2 regions of the Amycolatopsis sp. NBC_01307 genome follow, and region 1 is predicted to be linked to the other one. Evidence: riboswitches for the same ligand, from Rfam matches in the RefSeq annotation. Region 1 holds a riboswitch; the other holds the start of a gene.
What was found. A riboswitch is a leader RNA that binds a small molecule or an ion and turns the genes downstream of it on or off. The one in region 1 is predicted to bind glycine.
Positions count from the first base shown of each region.

Region 2: linked by a shared signal. The riboswitch ahead of gcvP (aminomethyl-transferring glycine dehydrogenase) and the one ahead of gcvP (aminomethyl-transferring glycine dehydrogenase) in region 1 are both predicted to bind glycine.

Region 1 is NZ_CP108403.1:3,355,445-3,362,993, reverse strand. It holds gene gcvH (glycine cleavage system protein GcvH) at 1-309, shown strand, start outside; gene garA (glycogen accumulation regulator GarA) at 460-930, shown strand; gene ftsR (transcriptional regulator FtsR) at 927-1,673, shown strand; gene OG439_RS13900 (bifunctional nuclease family protein) at 1,890-2,363, shown strand; gene OG439_RS13895 (MerR family transcriptional regulator) at 2,414-2,815, shown strand; gene trxA (thioredoxin) at 2,828-3,220, shown strand; gene OG439_RS13885 (TetR/AcrR family transcriptional regulator) at 3,172-3,804, opposite strand; gene OG439_RS13880 (MerR family transcriptional regulator) at 4,083-4,661, shown strand; glycine riboswitch at 4,704-4,803, shown strand; gene gcvP (aminomethyl-transferring glycine dehydrogenase) at 5,051-7,549, shown strand, end outside.
Region 2 is NZ_CP108403.1:10,720,338-10,727,886, forward strand. It holds gene OG439_RS48420 (aldehyde dehydrogenase family protein) at 1-103, shown strand, start outside; gene OG439_RS48425 (3-oxoacyl-ACP reductase) at 103-870, shown strand; gene OG439_RS48430 (hypothetical protein) at 867-1,097, opposite strand; gene OG439_RS48435 (helix-turn-helix domain-containing protein) at 1,170-2,471, shown strand; glycine riboswitch at 2,593-2,686, shown strand; gene gcvP (aminomethyl-transferring glycine dehydrogenase) at 2,827-5,658, shown strand; gene gcvT (glycine cleavage system aminomethyltransferase GcvT) at 5,718-6,818, shown strand; gene gcvH (glycine cleavage system protein GcvH) at 6,833-7,210, shown strand; gene glyA (serine hydroxymethyltransferase) at 7,210-7,549, shown strand, end outside.

The sequences.
Region 1 (7,549 bases):
ATCGGCATCACCGAGTACGCGCAGGACCAGCTCGGCGACGTCGTGTTCGTCGACCTGCCCGAGGCCGGCCGCCACGTCGGCGCGGGCGACGTCTTCGGCGAGGTCGAGTCGACCAAGAGCGTCTCGGAGCTGTTCGCGCCGGTCGACGGCGAGATCGTCGCCGTCAACAACGCCGTCGCCGACTCGCCCGAGCTGATCAACAGCGACCCCTACGGCGAGGGCTGGCTGATCGAGATCCGGCTCGAGGACCCGTCGGCGCTCGAGGCGCTGCTCGAAGCCGAGGCGTACGGCGCTTTGATCAAGGGCTGAAACCCCGTCCGACCTCGGAATCCGGCCGATGGGAGCGATCTGCTCACGGTTCGCCGGTACCGGGGCCCGGAGAAGCGATCAGGCACGGTACGTTGGCAGCTACACGTTCTTGAAGTACTGGTAACACAGCATGTGTGGAGGAGAGCTCAGGTGAGCACGAACGACGGGCCGGGCGGCGTTCCCCCGGAGCAGTCTCCGGAGCGGACCTCTGTCTTCCGGGCCGACTTCCTGGCCGAAGCCGAAGGCCACGAGCCCGCCCCGGCCGCCGAAGCCCCGGTCCAGGGCGTCGACGCCCTGCCCGCGGGTTCGGCGCTACTGGTCGTGAAGCGGGGCCCGAACGCGGGCTCGCGCTTCCTGCTCGACCGCGACACCACCAGCGCCGGGCGTCACCCGGACAGCGACATCTTCCTGGACGACGTCACGGTCTCGCGGCGGCACGCCGAGTTCCGCCGTGAGGGCGGGGAGTTCGTCGTCATCGACGTCGGCAGCCTCAACGGCACCTACGTCAACCGCGAGCCGGTCGACCAGGCCGTTCTCGCCGGCGGCGACGAGGTCCAGATCGGGAAGTTCCGCCTGGTCTTCCTGACCGGCCCGGGGCACGGGGGCCAGGGGGCGCAGTGACGGCGGCCGGGCGGCCACAACGGGACGGGTTGAGCATCGGGGCGGTTCTGGCGCAGCTGCGCCACGACTTCCCCGACGTCACCATCTCCAAGATCCGGTTCCTCGAGGCGGAAGGCCTGGTCCAACCGGGCCGGACACCCTCGGGTTACCGGCAGTTCGCCGCGGCGGACGTGGAGCGGCTCAAGTTCGTCCTGGCCGCCCAGCGGGATCACTACCTCCCGTTGAAGGTCATCAAGGAGCAGCTGGACGCGGCGGACTCGGGTGCCGAGCCCGCCGCGGCCATGCCGCGCCCACCACGGCGTCTGGTGCCGATCGACGGGGTCGCCGACAACGTGGGCCTGCCGGTGGCGGACGACTTCGCCGCCGGCCGGGAGCTGCGCCTGACCCAGGAGGAGCTCCTGGAACAGGCCGGCATCGACGCGGCGGAGCTGGCCGAGCTGCAGCAGTACGGCCTGGTCCGGTCCGGTCCCGCGGGGTTCTTCGACCCGGACGCGGTGCTGGTCGCGCGCACGGTGAAGGCGATGACCGAATTCGGTATCGAGCCGAGACACCTGCGTGCCTTCCGCGCCGCGGCCGACCGCGAGGTCGGCCTGCTGGAGCAGATCGTGACCCCGGTGTACCGGCATCGTGACCCGGAGGCCAAAGCACGGGCCGACGAGGTGGTGCGAGAGCTCGCGGCACTGTCGGTGACCCTGCACACGCTCCTCGTGAAGGCCGGAATCCGTGGCGCCACGGGTTGTTGAGGCGTAACGGGACGGTGAGATCCTCTTTGCGGTCCCATGTCAATGACTGAATGTTCGGCACCTCATGCCGTACCGTGAGAACAACGGTTTGCGGTAGGCGAGCCGAGAGTGTCCGACAGCGAGCACAGCGCACGGATGACGGGTAGCGTCGGTAGTGAACGGCGCGAGGCGGTTCCAGCGCTGAAGCCCGTGTGCACGAGAGGGAGGCGAAGCCCGATGAGCGAAATGCGCGTCGTCGGTGTGCGGGTCGAGCTGCCCGCGAATCAGCCGATCTTGTTGCTGCGGGAGACCGAGGGCGAACGGTACCTGCCGATCTGGATCGGCTCGGTCGAAGCGACCGCCATCGCGTTGGAGCAGCAAGGGGTCCGTCCCGCCCGCCCGCTCACCCATGACCTGCTCAAAGAGGTCATCGGGGCGTTGGGCCGCGAGCTGGAGCAGGTCGTGATCACCGACCTCAAGGAAGGCACGTTCTTCGCCGAGCTCGTGTTCGACGGAGACATCCGGGTGTCCGCCCGGCCGAGCGACTCGGTCGCGCTGGCCCTGCGGATCGGCGTCCCCATCCACGCCGTGGACGCGGTGCTGGAAGAGGCCGGCCTGATCATCCCGGACGAGCAGGAGGACGAGGTCGAGAAGTTCCGCGAGTTCCTCGACTCGGTCTCCCCGGAAGACTTCCGCGGCGCCGATACATAACGGATGCCGCGGCTTGCCTTGACGCCGACGTCAACGTCTACCGTCGGGGCATGCGGATCGGAGAGCTGGCCAAGCGCACGGGTACCACTACCCGTGCGCTTCGCTTTTACGAGGACCAGGGCCTCCTCGCGGCCCGTCGCGCGGCCAACGGCTACCGCGAGTACGACGAGGACGACCTCCAGCTGGTCACGGAGATCCTGAAGCTGCAGACCGTCGGCCTGTCCCTCGACGAGACCCGGCCGTTCGTCGACTGCCTGCGCAGCGGCCACGAGACCGGCGACGCCTGCCCGAGCTCGATCGAGATGTACCGGCGCAAGCTCGCGGAGGCCGACGCCGTCCTCGCCCGCCTCGGCGCGATCCGCGCCGACCTCGCCGGGAAGCTCGCCGACGCGCTGGCCAGGCAGGACCCCGCCTGCGCCCCCGATCCGTGCGTCGTCCCCGAACGTCTCTGAAGGAGCTCAGTCATGTCCGAAATCCCCGAAATCCCCGAAATCGCCGAAGTCACGGATGCGACGTTCGCCGCCGAGGTGCTCGGCGGTGACGTCCCGGTGCTGGTCGAGTTCTGGGCCACCTGGTGCCCGCCGTGCCGGATGATCGCGCCGGTGCTGGCCGCGCTGGCCCGCGAGCGCGCCGGCAAGTTGTCGGTGTGCAAGATCAACTCCGACGAGAACCCGGAGACGACCCGGGCGTACCAGGTCATGTCGCTGCCGACGATGATCCTGTTCCGCGCCGGCGAGCCCGTCCTGACCGTCGTGGGCGCGCAGCCCAAGGCCCGGCTCGAAGAGCGCCTCGACCGGGCCCTCGCGGATCAGGGAGCGGTGGCCCTGACGAACGTGTCCGCGACCTCGCGGCCGTAGAGCTCCAGGTCCAGCGCGGGGTCGGCCGCGTAGGCCGCCGCCACGCCGTCGATCGCCTGGGCGATCGACATCGCCATCACCTCGGGCGTGAACGCGCCGAACGTGCCCTCGGCCTGGCCCTGCTTGAGCTGGCGGGCCAGGCCGTGCACCCGCAGGTCGTCGACCAGGACCTTCGTCATCACCCAGCCCTCGGCGTCGTCGGTGTTGGCGGCCATCTCCGTCAGCACCCGCACGCAGTCCGGGTAGGCCCGCAGGAACGCGATCGACGTCTCGATGTGCGCCCGCAGGTAGCCGGCGCGGTCGGCCGGGTCCAGATCGCCGCCGGTGCGCTCCTTGAGGAACTCGTTCTTCGTCTCGACGACCGTGCTGAGCACCGCCTGCATCAGCCCGGCCTTGTTGGTGAAGTGGTAGGAGATCATCCGGGTGCTGCTCAGCCCGGCGCGTTCGCGGATCTTGGCGAACGTGGCCTTGCGGTAGCCGAGGTCGTTGATGACGCCGATCGTCGCGCCGAGGATCTGCGCGCGGCGGGCGGCCTCGGTCACGCTGAGGCCCATCTCGGCCATGAGTTCGGTCTTTACTTGCATGAGTAAAAATTAACACGGCTGAGTAAAAGTGTCCAGGAGGTTTGAACCACTGCCTCCCGGGTACGGCGAACGGCTCAAACGCTCATCCGACCGTTGAGGCTTGCCGCGCGTCGCGTTGACCGGCCTTGCCTGGGCGCTTACCGTCGGAGGAGGTAAATCGCCACGATGTGATTCACGGTCTGGGGCCGGATCGTGGCGGTTGATCTCCGGTGGGTCCCGCTCTGGGTCCTGTCCGGCTGTCATTCGCCGGCCGCCTGGTCGGGCGAGGGGAGGCTTGCGTGGTCGAGGCTGGTTCCGAGAAGCAGCCTGTTCGGTTCGCGGCTGGCGAGCAGGGTGAACTGTTCCCCGATGACTCGCTGCCCGACGAGCTCGTCGGCTACCGGGGTCCGGCCGCGTGCCAGATCGCCGGGATCACCTACCGTCAGCTCGACTACTGGGCTCGCACGAAACTGATCGCGCCCAGCATCCGCACCGCGCACGGCTCCGGCTCCCAGCGGCTGTACTCGTTCAAGGACATCCTGGTCCTGAAGGTGGTCAAGCGGCTGCTGGACACCGGGGTCTCGCTGCAGAACATCCGGGTCGCGGTCGACCACCTGTCCGTCCGCGGGGTCCGTGACCTCGCCAAGGTCACACTGTTCTCCGACGGCACCACGGTCTACGAATGCACCTCGCCGGAGGAGATCGTCGATCTGCTCCAGGGCGGCCAGGGCGTGTTCGGCATCGCGGTCAGCGGCGCGATGCAGGAAATCAGCGGCACCATCCACGAGTTCCCGGCCGAACGCGCCGACGGCGGCATCGTCGAAGCGCACGAGCCGGACGAGCTGACCCAACGCCGCAACGCCCGCCGTACCGGGTGATCATCTCCGCGGCGGCGGGAGTAAAGTGATCCACGCAGTCGACGAAACCGCGCGGGAGAGTCCGGACCACAACCTCGAGTCCGGCGCCGAAGGAGCAAGTCCTCCCCGGAACCTCTCAGGCACCCTGGACCGCGCGGTCTAGACGCCTCTGGAAAGCGGGTCGTCAGGACACAACCTGATGGCCCCGCCGACGGTGCAAGCCCGGCTCAACCTCGGGCGAAACTCTCAGGCGCCCCTTCGGGGGTACGGACAGAGTGGGGAGGGTACGGCTTCGGGCTCGCAGGCTCGCCCGTCGCCTACCTGGTGTTTTGTGGGGGCAACCCCCACACCCCGCCCGGCGGGCTCCGCCCCCGGACCCCCGGCCGTGGTCGCGTTCGCAGGAGGCCATCGTGCAGCCGTCACTCGCCTCCCTGGAACAGGGCTTTCCCTTCGCCGACCGGCACATCGGGCCCGGTCCGGCGGAACTCCGCACGATCCTCGACGTCATCGGCGTCGCCTCCCTCGACGAACTCGCCGAGCGGGCCGTGCCCGGGTCGCTGCGCGCGTCCGCCGCGCCCCTCGACCTGCCGCCGGCCGCCACCGAAGCCCAGGTGCTCGCCGAACTGCGGGCGCTGGCCGCGCGGAACCGGCCGATGGCCCAGATGATCGGCCTCGGTTACCACGACACCGTGACCCCGTCGGTGATCCGCCGCAACGTCCTCGAGAACCCGGCCTGGTACACCGCGTACACGCCCTACCAGCCGGAAATCTCGCAGGGACGGCTCGAAGCGCTCCTCAACTTCCAGACCATGGTCGCCGACCTGACCGGCCTGCCCGTCGCGAACGCGTCCCTGCTCGACGAGGCCACCGCGGCCGCCGAAGCGATGACGCTCGTGCGCCGCGCCGGCAAGTCGGCGTCCAACCGGTTCGTCGTCGACGAGGACACCCTGCCCCAGACCCTCGCCGTGCTGCGGACTCGCGCGGAACCGCTGGGCATCGAGCTGGTCGTCGAAGACCTGTCCCAGGGGCTCACCGGGCTCGGCCTCGGCGGCGACTTCTTCGGCGTCCTGCTGTCCTGCCCGGGCGCGTCCGGCGCCGTCCGCGAGTTCGACTTCACCATCGCCGACGCCAAGAAGCACGGCGCGGCGGTGATCGTCGCCGCGGACCCCCTGTCCCTGACGCTGCTGCGGCCGCCCGGTGAGCTCGGCGCCGACGTCGCCATCGGCTCGACCCAGCGGTTCGGCGTCCCGATGGGCTTCGGCGGCCCGCACGCGGCTTACCTGGCGGTCCGCCAAGGCTTGGAGCGGCAGTTGCCCGGCCGGCTGGTCGGTGTCTCGAAGGACGAAGACGGCGCCCCGGCGTACCGGCTGGCACTGCAGACCCGGGAACAGCACATCCGCCGCGAGAAGGCGACGTCGAACATCTGCACCGCGCAGGTCCTGCTCGCCGTGATGGCCTCGATGTACGCGGTCCACCACGGCCCCGACGGCCTGCGCGCGATCGCGCTGCGCGCCCACCGGATGGCGACCGTGCTCGCGGCCGGCCTCTGCGAGGGCGGCGTCGAGGTCGTGCACGGCGAGTTCTTCGACACCGTCACCGCGGCGGTGCCGGGCCGCGCGGCCGCGGTCGTCGCGGCGGCTCGCGACCTCGGTGTGAACCTGCGGCGGATCGACGACGACCACGTCGGCGTCGCCTGCGACGAGACGACCACCCGCGAGCGGCTCTCGTTGGTGTGGAAGGCCTTCGGCGTCGCGGTGTCCGATGTGGACGGCCTGGACGAGGACACGGCGGACGCGCTCCCGGCGCCGCTGCGGCGCACGAGCGGATTCCTCACCCACCCGGTGTTCCACGCCCACCGCTCCGAAACCGCGTTGCTGCGCTACCTGCGGGAGCTGTCGGACAAGGACGTCGCGCTCGACCGCAGCATGATCCCGCTCGGCTCCTGCACGATGAAGCTCAACGCCGCGGCGGAGATGGAGCCCGTCACCTGGCCGGAGTTCGCCGGGCTGCACCCGTTCGCCCCGGCCGAGGACGCGGCCGGCCTGCTGTCGGTGATCGCGGACCTCGAGGCCTGGCTGGCCCGGATCACCGGCTACGACGCGGTTTCCCTGCAGCCCAACGCCGGCAGCCAGGGCGAGTTCGCCGGGCTGCTGGCCATCCGCGCCCACCACCGCTCGCGCGGCGAGGGCGAGCGCGACGTCTGCCTGATCCCGGCCAGCGCGCACGGCACCAACGCCGCCAGCGCCGTGATGGCGGGCATGCGGGTGGTCGTCGTCCGGTGCGACGACGGCGGCGACATCGACCTCGCGCACCTGCGGTCCACAGTGGACGAGCACCGGGCCGATCTCGCGGCCATCATGATCACCTACCCGTCGACGCACGGGGTCTACGAGGACACCGTCGGCGAGGTCTGCGCGCTGGTGCACGACGCGGGCGGCCAGGTGTACGTCGACGGCGCCAACCTCAACGCGCTCATCGGCGTGGCGCAGTACGGCCGGTTCGGCGCCGACGTCTCGCACCTCAATCTGCACAAGACGTTCTGCGTCCCGCACGGCGGTGGCGGGCCGGGGGTCGGCCCGATCGGCGTCCGCGCGCACCTCGCGCCTTTCCTGCCGAACCACCCGCTGCAGCCCGCGGCCGGCCCGGCGACCGGCGTCGGCCCGGTCAGCGCGGCGCCGTGGGGCAGCGCGTCGATCCTGCCGATCTCGTGGGCCTACGTCCGGACGATGGGCGCCGGAGGCTTGCGCCGGGCGACGCTGGTGGCCGTGGCGAACGCCAACTACGTCGCGCGGCGGCTCGGCGAGCACTACCCGGTGCTCTACGCCGGCCACGACGGCCTCGTCGCCCACGAGTGCGTCCTCGACCTGCGGCCGCTGACGAAGGCCACCGGCGTCACGGTCGACGACGTC
Region 2 (7,549 bases), 3.7 Mb from region 1:
CTTCGGCGGCTTCAAGCAGTCCGGCCTCGGCCGCGAGCTGGGCCCCGACGCCCCGACGGCGTTCGCCGAGACCAAGAACGTTTTCATCAGCACGGAGGAGTAATGGTCCAGCGTTTCGAAGGCCGCGTCGCGGTGATCACGGGCGGCGCGAGCGGCATCGGCCTCGCCTCGGCCCGCCGTCTGGCGAGCGAAGGCGCGAAGGTCGTCATCGCCGACCTGACGCCGGAATCCGGCAAAGCCGCCGCCGACGAGGTCGACGGCCTGTTCGTGCAGGCCGACGTCACCGACGCCGAGCAGGTGGAAGCCCTCTACCGGACCACGGCCGAGCAGTTCGGCTCGATCGACGTCGCGTTCAACAACGCCGGTATCTCGCCGCCCGAGGACGACTCGATCCTGACCACCGGGATCGAGGCCTGGGAGCGGGTCCAGCGCGTCAACCTGACGTCGGTCTACCTGTGCTGCAAGGCGGTCCTGCCCTACATGCAGCGCCAGGGCAAGGGCTCGATCGTCAACACGGCGTCGTTCGTGGCGGTGATGGGCGCGGCGACGTCGCAGATCTCCTACACCGCGTCGAAGGGCGGCGTGCTCGCCATGAGCCGCGAGCTCGGCGTGCAGTTCGCGCGGGAGAACATCCGCGTCAACGCGCTGTGCCCGGGGCCGGTGAACACGCCGCTGCTCAAGGAGCTGTTCGCGAAGGACCCGGAACGCGCGGCGCGGCGCCTGGTCCACGTCCCGGTCGGCCGGTTCGCCGAGCCCGACGAGATCGCGGCGGCCGTCGCGTTCCTGGCCAGCGACGACGCCAGCTTCATCACGGCGTCGCAGTTCCTGGTGGACGGCGGCATCTCCGGCGCGTACGTCACCCCGATCTAACGGCGCTTGCGGTTCCCGGCGGGTTTCTCGCCGGGGAACCACGCCTTCTTGAGGCCGTACACCTCCCGCAGGTACTTCCACGCGGCGTTGAGCGACTTCCGCTCGGCGGCGACTCGCGCTTCCCGGCGGCGAAGCACGCGGACCGCGGTTTCGGCGGCGAGGAACGCCCCGGCGGCGAAGGTGAGCACGCCGACGATCAGGGTCAGGGCGAGGACGGTGGTGGTCATGCTCACCAGCGTCGACGTGGTGCGGGCGGTTTGTCCCTGCGCAAAGCTAGCGGGTTTCGTTAGCTTTGTGAGGTGACGCACTGGCGCGCCGACGAGTGGGCGGAAGCGGTCCGGGCCGGGATCCGGGCGCGGGGGCTCTCCTTCGACGAGGCCGCGCGGCGGATCGGCGTGCCGACGTCCACCCTGCGCAGCTGGGTCGAGCACCGGCACGCGCCGAAGGTGACCGTCTTCGACCACTGGGCGCAGCTCGCCGAGGTCACCGGGCTCGGCGAGGCCGAGCTGCTCCGCGTCGCCGGTGTGCTGCCCGAGTCGCTGGCCACGCCGGTGCACGTCGCGCAGGCCGCGAAGTCGCTGCGGGAAGGCATCGAGCGGGCCGGGGACTTCCTGCGGCAGGCCACCGCGCTCGTCTACTCCTCGCCCGGCACGCAGGTGGCGAACGCGATCGCCGCGTCGCCGATCGACTGGGAGATGCGGATTCGCTCGGCCACCCGCGGCGACGAGATCCGCGTCACCTACCACCACTACGTCGGGATCGTGCCGCCCCGCGACTTCCCGCATTCCGACGCCGAAGCGCGCCGGATCATCGAACGCGAGATCCTCGGCGGGCTCTGGCAGCCGCTCGGGCTGTACTGGCGGGTCGCCGAGCCGCACGACTGGGACGACCCGCCGCGGCTGGTGATCCAGGTGCCCGAGCAGGAGGCGTCCCGCCCGCCGTCACCGTCGCCGCCGTTCGTGACGGCGCCGCCGGTCGTGGTGCTGTCGCCGATCTGGGGTTACGGCGAGCTGCTCGCGTCGCTGGTCGCGGACGGCCTCGGGTTCGGCAACGTCGACTTCCGCTACTTCGGCCTCCCGGACGCGATGGCCGGCCGGCTCCGGATCACCGCGCGCGAGCTGGCCGAGCCGGCGCCGCGGCTGGTGCACGCGGTGCCGCCGATCATGCTGCTGCACGGCCTCGAGGTGCCGGACCTGACCGGACGGCTCCCGGTCGTGGTCCGCTACGGCCCGCGGATGCGCGCCCGCGCCGCCCGGATCTACCGCGAGCCGCTGCTCGAGGCGGGGTTCGCCGACCCGGCGGAAGGCGCCCGCGCGATCGAGACGGCCGTCGACGCGGTGGTCGCCCGGCTGCCGGGGGAGTACTTCGAGGTGGTCCTGGACGACACGGACGTCTTCGACGGCGACCGGCCGTCCCTGGACCGGCTCAACGACTCGGTGGCGTGGCTCGCGGAGCAGGTGGTGGAGCACGTCCTGCTGGGCGCGGGCCTACCACCGGTCCCGCTGGGCGGGCCGTTGAAACGGCTGGTGCTGCCCTCGGGCCGGGTCCGCCGCCCACCGGCGCTGGCTAGCGCGGTCACCCGCCGGGTCGCCGGCCGCTGATCCCGTTCGGGCCAGGGGCGGTCGAGGCGGGCTCGAGGGCCGGTGTGGTGTTGGCCGGGTGAAGTAGACGGGGGTTGAACCCGGCAGGTACGGTAGCCGCCATAACTGCAGATCGGGCCGTCGAGCCGAGGCGGGAGAGCCCTCACGAAGTCAGTGGGGCACCGAAGGAGCAAACTCCCCGGAATCTCTCAGGTACCTGCTACCGCTTCGTGCGAGGCCACTCTGGAAAGCAGGCGCACCCGCGCCTCACCCAAGGTGAAAGCCGTGTCTGACACGGTGAAACTCTCAGGTGCCATGACAGAGGGGGAGTTCCCAGCGCACCGTTGTGTCCGGTGCCCGGCCCGAGGAGCTCCCGATCACCTCTACGCAGTTCGACGCCCGCCACATCGGCCCCTCCGAGGCCGAACGCGCCAAGATGCTCGCCGAGTGCGGCTACGGATCCCTCGACGCGCTGCTCGAAACGGCCGTGCCGAGTGCGATCCGCGTCACTCGCGACCTGGTCCTGCCGCCCGCCGCGTCCGAAGAGGACGCCACCGCGGAGCTGCGCGCGCTCGCCGCGCGTAACCGGCCGATGACGCAGATGATCGGGCTCGGCTACTCCGACACCGTCACCCCCGGCGTGATCCGGCGCAACGTCCTCGAGAACCCCGCCTGGTACACGGCCTACACGCCGTACCAGCCGGAAATCTCGCAGGGCCGCCTCGAAGCGCTGCTCAACTTCCAGACGATGGTCGCCGACCTGACCGGGCTGGCCACCGCGAACGCGTCCCTGCTCGACGAGTCGACCGCCGTCGCCGAGGCCGTCACGCTGATGCGCCGCGCGTCCAAGTCGAAGTCGAACAAGGTCGTCCTCGACGCCGAGTGCCTGCCGCAGACCATCGCCGTCGTGCGGACCCGCGTCGAGGCGCTGGGCATCGAGGTCGAGGTCCGCGACCTGCTCACCGGGCTGCCCGAGGACTTCTTCGGCGTCGTCGTCCAGTACCCCGGCGCGTCCGGCGTGCTGCGCGGCCGCGGTTTCTACCACGCGATCTCCGAGTCGGCGAAGGCCGCGGGCGCGCTGTTCACCGTCGCCGCCGACCTCCTCTCGCTGACGCTCATCACCTCGCCCGGCGAGTTCGGCGCCGACGTCGCCGCCGGGTCGACGCAGCGCTTCGGCGTCCCGCTCGGCTACGGCGGCCCGCACGCCGGGTTCATGTCGGTCCGCGCCGGGCTCGAGCGCTCGCTGCCCGGGCGCCTGGTCGGCGTCTCGGTCGACGCCGACGGCAACCCGGCCTACCGCCTCGCGCTGCAGACGCGTGAGCAGCACATCCGCCGCGAGAAGGCGACGTCCAACATCTGCACCGCGCAGGTCCTCCCGGCCGTGCTGGCCGCGATGTACGCGGTCTACCACGGCCCGGACGGCCTCAAGCGGATCGCCCAGCGCGTCCACGGCCTGGCCGCGGGCTTCGCCGACGCGCTGCGCAAGACCGGCGTCGAGGTCGTGCACGAGTCCTTCTTCGACACCGTCGTCGCGCACGTCCCGGGTCAGGCGGCCGACGTCCACGTCGCCGCCCGCGCGGCCGGCGTCAACCTCGGCCACGTCGACGCCGACCACGTCCGCGTCGCCTTCGACGAGGTCAGCACCCCCGCGATCACCGCCAAGGTCCTCAAGGCCTTCGGCGTCGAAGAGGACGCGCGGGACGGCGTCGCGCTGCCGAACGGCCTCGCCCGCGAGAGCGGCTTCATGGGCCACGAGGTCTTCGGCAGCCACCGCTCCGAGACGGCGATGCTGCGCTACCTGCGCCGGCTGTCCGACCAGGACTACGCGCTCGACCGCGGCATGATCCCGCTCGGCTCCTGCACGATGAAGCTCAACGCCACCACCGAGATGGAGCCGATCAGCTGGCGCGAGTTCGCCGGCATCCACCCGTTCGCGCCGGCCGAGGACGCCGAGGGCTACCACGTCCTCGTCGCGCAGCTGGCCGAGTGGCTGGCCGAGGTCACCGGCTACGACCAGGTGTCGCTGCAGCCGAACGCGGGCAGCCAGGGCGAGCTGGCCGGGCTCCTCGCGATCCGCGCCTACCACCGCGCCAACGGCGACGACGCCCGCGACGTCTGCCTGATCCCGTCGTCCGCGCACGGCACCAACGCCGCGTCCGCGGTGCTCGCCGGGATGCGCGTGGTCGTCGTCAAGTGCACCGACGAGGGCAACGTCGACCTGGCCGACCTGCGGTCCAAAGTGGACACGCACCGGGACACGCTCGCCGCGATCATGGTCACCTACCCGTCGACGCACGGCGTGTACGAGCACTCGATCGACGAGCTGGCCAAGATCGTGCACGACGGCGGCGGCCAGGTGTACGTCGACGGCGCGAACCTCAACGCCCTGCTGGGCCTGGCCAAGCCGGGCGAGTTCGGCGGCGACGTCTCGCACCTGAACCTGCACAAGACCTTCTGCATCCCGCACGGCGGCGGCGGCCCCGGCGTCGGCCCGGTCGCGGTGCGCGCGCACCTCGCGCCGTTCCTGCCCAACCACCCGCTGCTGGAGGCGGCCGGCCCGGCGACCGGCGTCGGCCCGATCAGCGGCGCGCCCTACGGCTCGGCGTCGATCCTGCCGATCTCCTGGGCCTACGTCCGGATGATGGGCGCGCCCGGCCTGACCGCCGCGACGAAGGTCGCCGTGCTGGCCGCGAACTACGTCGCCTCGCGCCTCGCCCCGCACTACCCGGTGCTCTACACGGGCCAGGACGGCCTGGTCGCGCACGAGTGCATCCTCGACCTGCGCCAGATCACCAAGGAGACCGGCGTGACGGTCGACGACGTCGCGAAGCGGCTCATCGACTACGGCTTCCACGCGCCGACCATGTCGTTCCCGGTCGCCGGCACGCTGATGGTCGAGCCGACCGAGTCCGAGGACCTGGGCGAGATCGACCGGTTCATCGCCGCGATGATCGCCATCCGCGGCGAGATCGACGAGGTCGCCAAGGGCACCTGGACGGCGGAGTCGTCGCCGCTGCGCGGTGCGCCGCACACCGCCGAGACGCTGGTCGGCGAGTGGGACAAGGCCTACGACCGCGAGCTGGCCGTGTTCCCGGCGGGCGTGTCGCGCAAGAACAAGTACTGGCCGCCGGTCCGCCGCATCGACGGCGCCCGCGGTGACCGCAACCTGGTCTGCTCCTGCCCGCCCCTCAGCGAGTACGGGTCGTGAGTGCGTAACAGTGTTCTAACACTGTTACGCACTCACGACCCCACCCACGGAAGGCGAACATGTCTCGCGAAACGTCCCTGCACGGAGTCCACAAGGGACTCGGTGCGCTGTTCACCGACTTCGCCGGCTGGTCCATGCCGGTCCGCTACGCCAGCGAGCTGGCCGAGCACAAGGCCGTCCGCGAGGCGGCCGGGCTGTTCGACCTCTCGCACATGGCCGAAATCCACGTCACCGGCCCGCAGGCCGCCGACGTCCTGGACTTCGCGCTGGTCGGCAACCTCACCGGCGTCAAGCCGGGCCGGGCGCGCTACACGATGATCTGCGACGCCGGCGGCGGCGTGCTCGACGACCTGGTCGTCTACCGGCTGGCCGACGAGCACTACCTGGTCGTCGCCAACGCCGGCAACGCGAAGGTCGTCGCCGACGCGCTCGCCGAGCGGGTCGCGGGCTTCGACGCCGTCGTCGACGACCGGTCCGAGACGACCGCGCTGATCGCCGTCCAGGGCCCGAACGCCGTCAAGATCCTCGGCACGGTCACCGACGCCGACCTCGACGCGCTCAAGTACTACGCCAGCGTGCCGGCGGTCGTGAAGGGCCACGAGGTCCTGCTCGCCCGCACCGGCTACACCGGTGAAGACGGCTTCGAGCTGTTCGTCCCGGCCGACGAGGCCCCGGCCGTCTGGCGCATCCTGTCCGAGGCCGGCGAGGGTCACGGGCTCGTCCCGGCCGGGCTGGCCTGCCGCGACACGCTGCGGCTCGAAGCCGGGATGCCGTTGTACGGCAACGAACTCACCCTCGGCCAGAGCCCGTTCGAAGCCGGGCTCGGGCGCGTGGTCAAGTTCGAGAAGCCGGGTGACTTCGTCGGCCGCGCGGCGCTGGAAGAGCGGTCCAAGGCCGACGTCCCGCGCGTGCGCGTCGGGCTCAAGGGCCAGGGGCGGCGCGCTCCGCGGCACGGCTACAAGCTGCTGGCCGATGGCGTGGACAGCACTGTGATCGGCGAGGTCACCAGCGGGGCGCTGTCGCCCACGCTGGGTCACCCGATCGCCATGGCGTACGTCGATCGGGCGTACACCGAGCCCGGCACCGAACTTTCCGTCGACATCCGGGGCAGGATCGAGCCCGTCGAGGTCGTCGCCCTGCCCTTCTACTCCCGCGCGTAAAGGACTCTTCCACCGTGAGCATCCCCGAGAACCTGAAGTACACCAAGGAACACGAGTGGCTGAACGTCGAAGGTGACGTCGCCACCGTGGGCATCACCGCCTTCGCCGCCGAGTCGCTCGGCGACATCGTGTTCGTCCAGCTGCCCGACGTCGGCGCCACCATCACCTCCGGCGAGGTGTTCGGCGAGGTCGAGTCGACCAAGTCCGTCAGCGAGCTGTACGCGCCGGTCTCCGGCGAGGTCGTCGAGGTCAACGGCACCACGTCGGACACCCCCGAGGTGATCAACTCGGACCCGTACGCCGAAGGGTGGCTGCTCAAGGTGCGTCTCTCCGGTGACGTCCCCGAGCTGCTCGACGCCGCCGCCTACGCCGCACTCACCCAGGAGAGCTGATGACGACCTTCGACGCCCACCTCGCCGACGTCGACCCCGAGGTCGCGGCGGCCGTCGCCGACGAGCTGACCCGCCAGCAGTCGACCCTGGAGATGATCGCCTCCGAGAACTTCGCCCCGGTGGGCGTGCTCGAGGCGCAGGGTTCGGTGCTGACCAACAAGTACGCCGAGGGCTACCCCGGCCGCCGCTACTACGGCGGCTGCGAGCACGTCGACGTCGTCGAGCAGCTCGCGATCGACCGCGCGAAGGCGCTGTTCGGCGCGGAGCACGCCAACGTGCAGCCGCACTCGGGCGCGCAGGCCAACGCCGCCGCGATGTTCGCCGTGCTCAAGCCCGGCG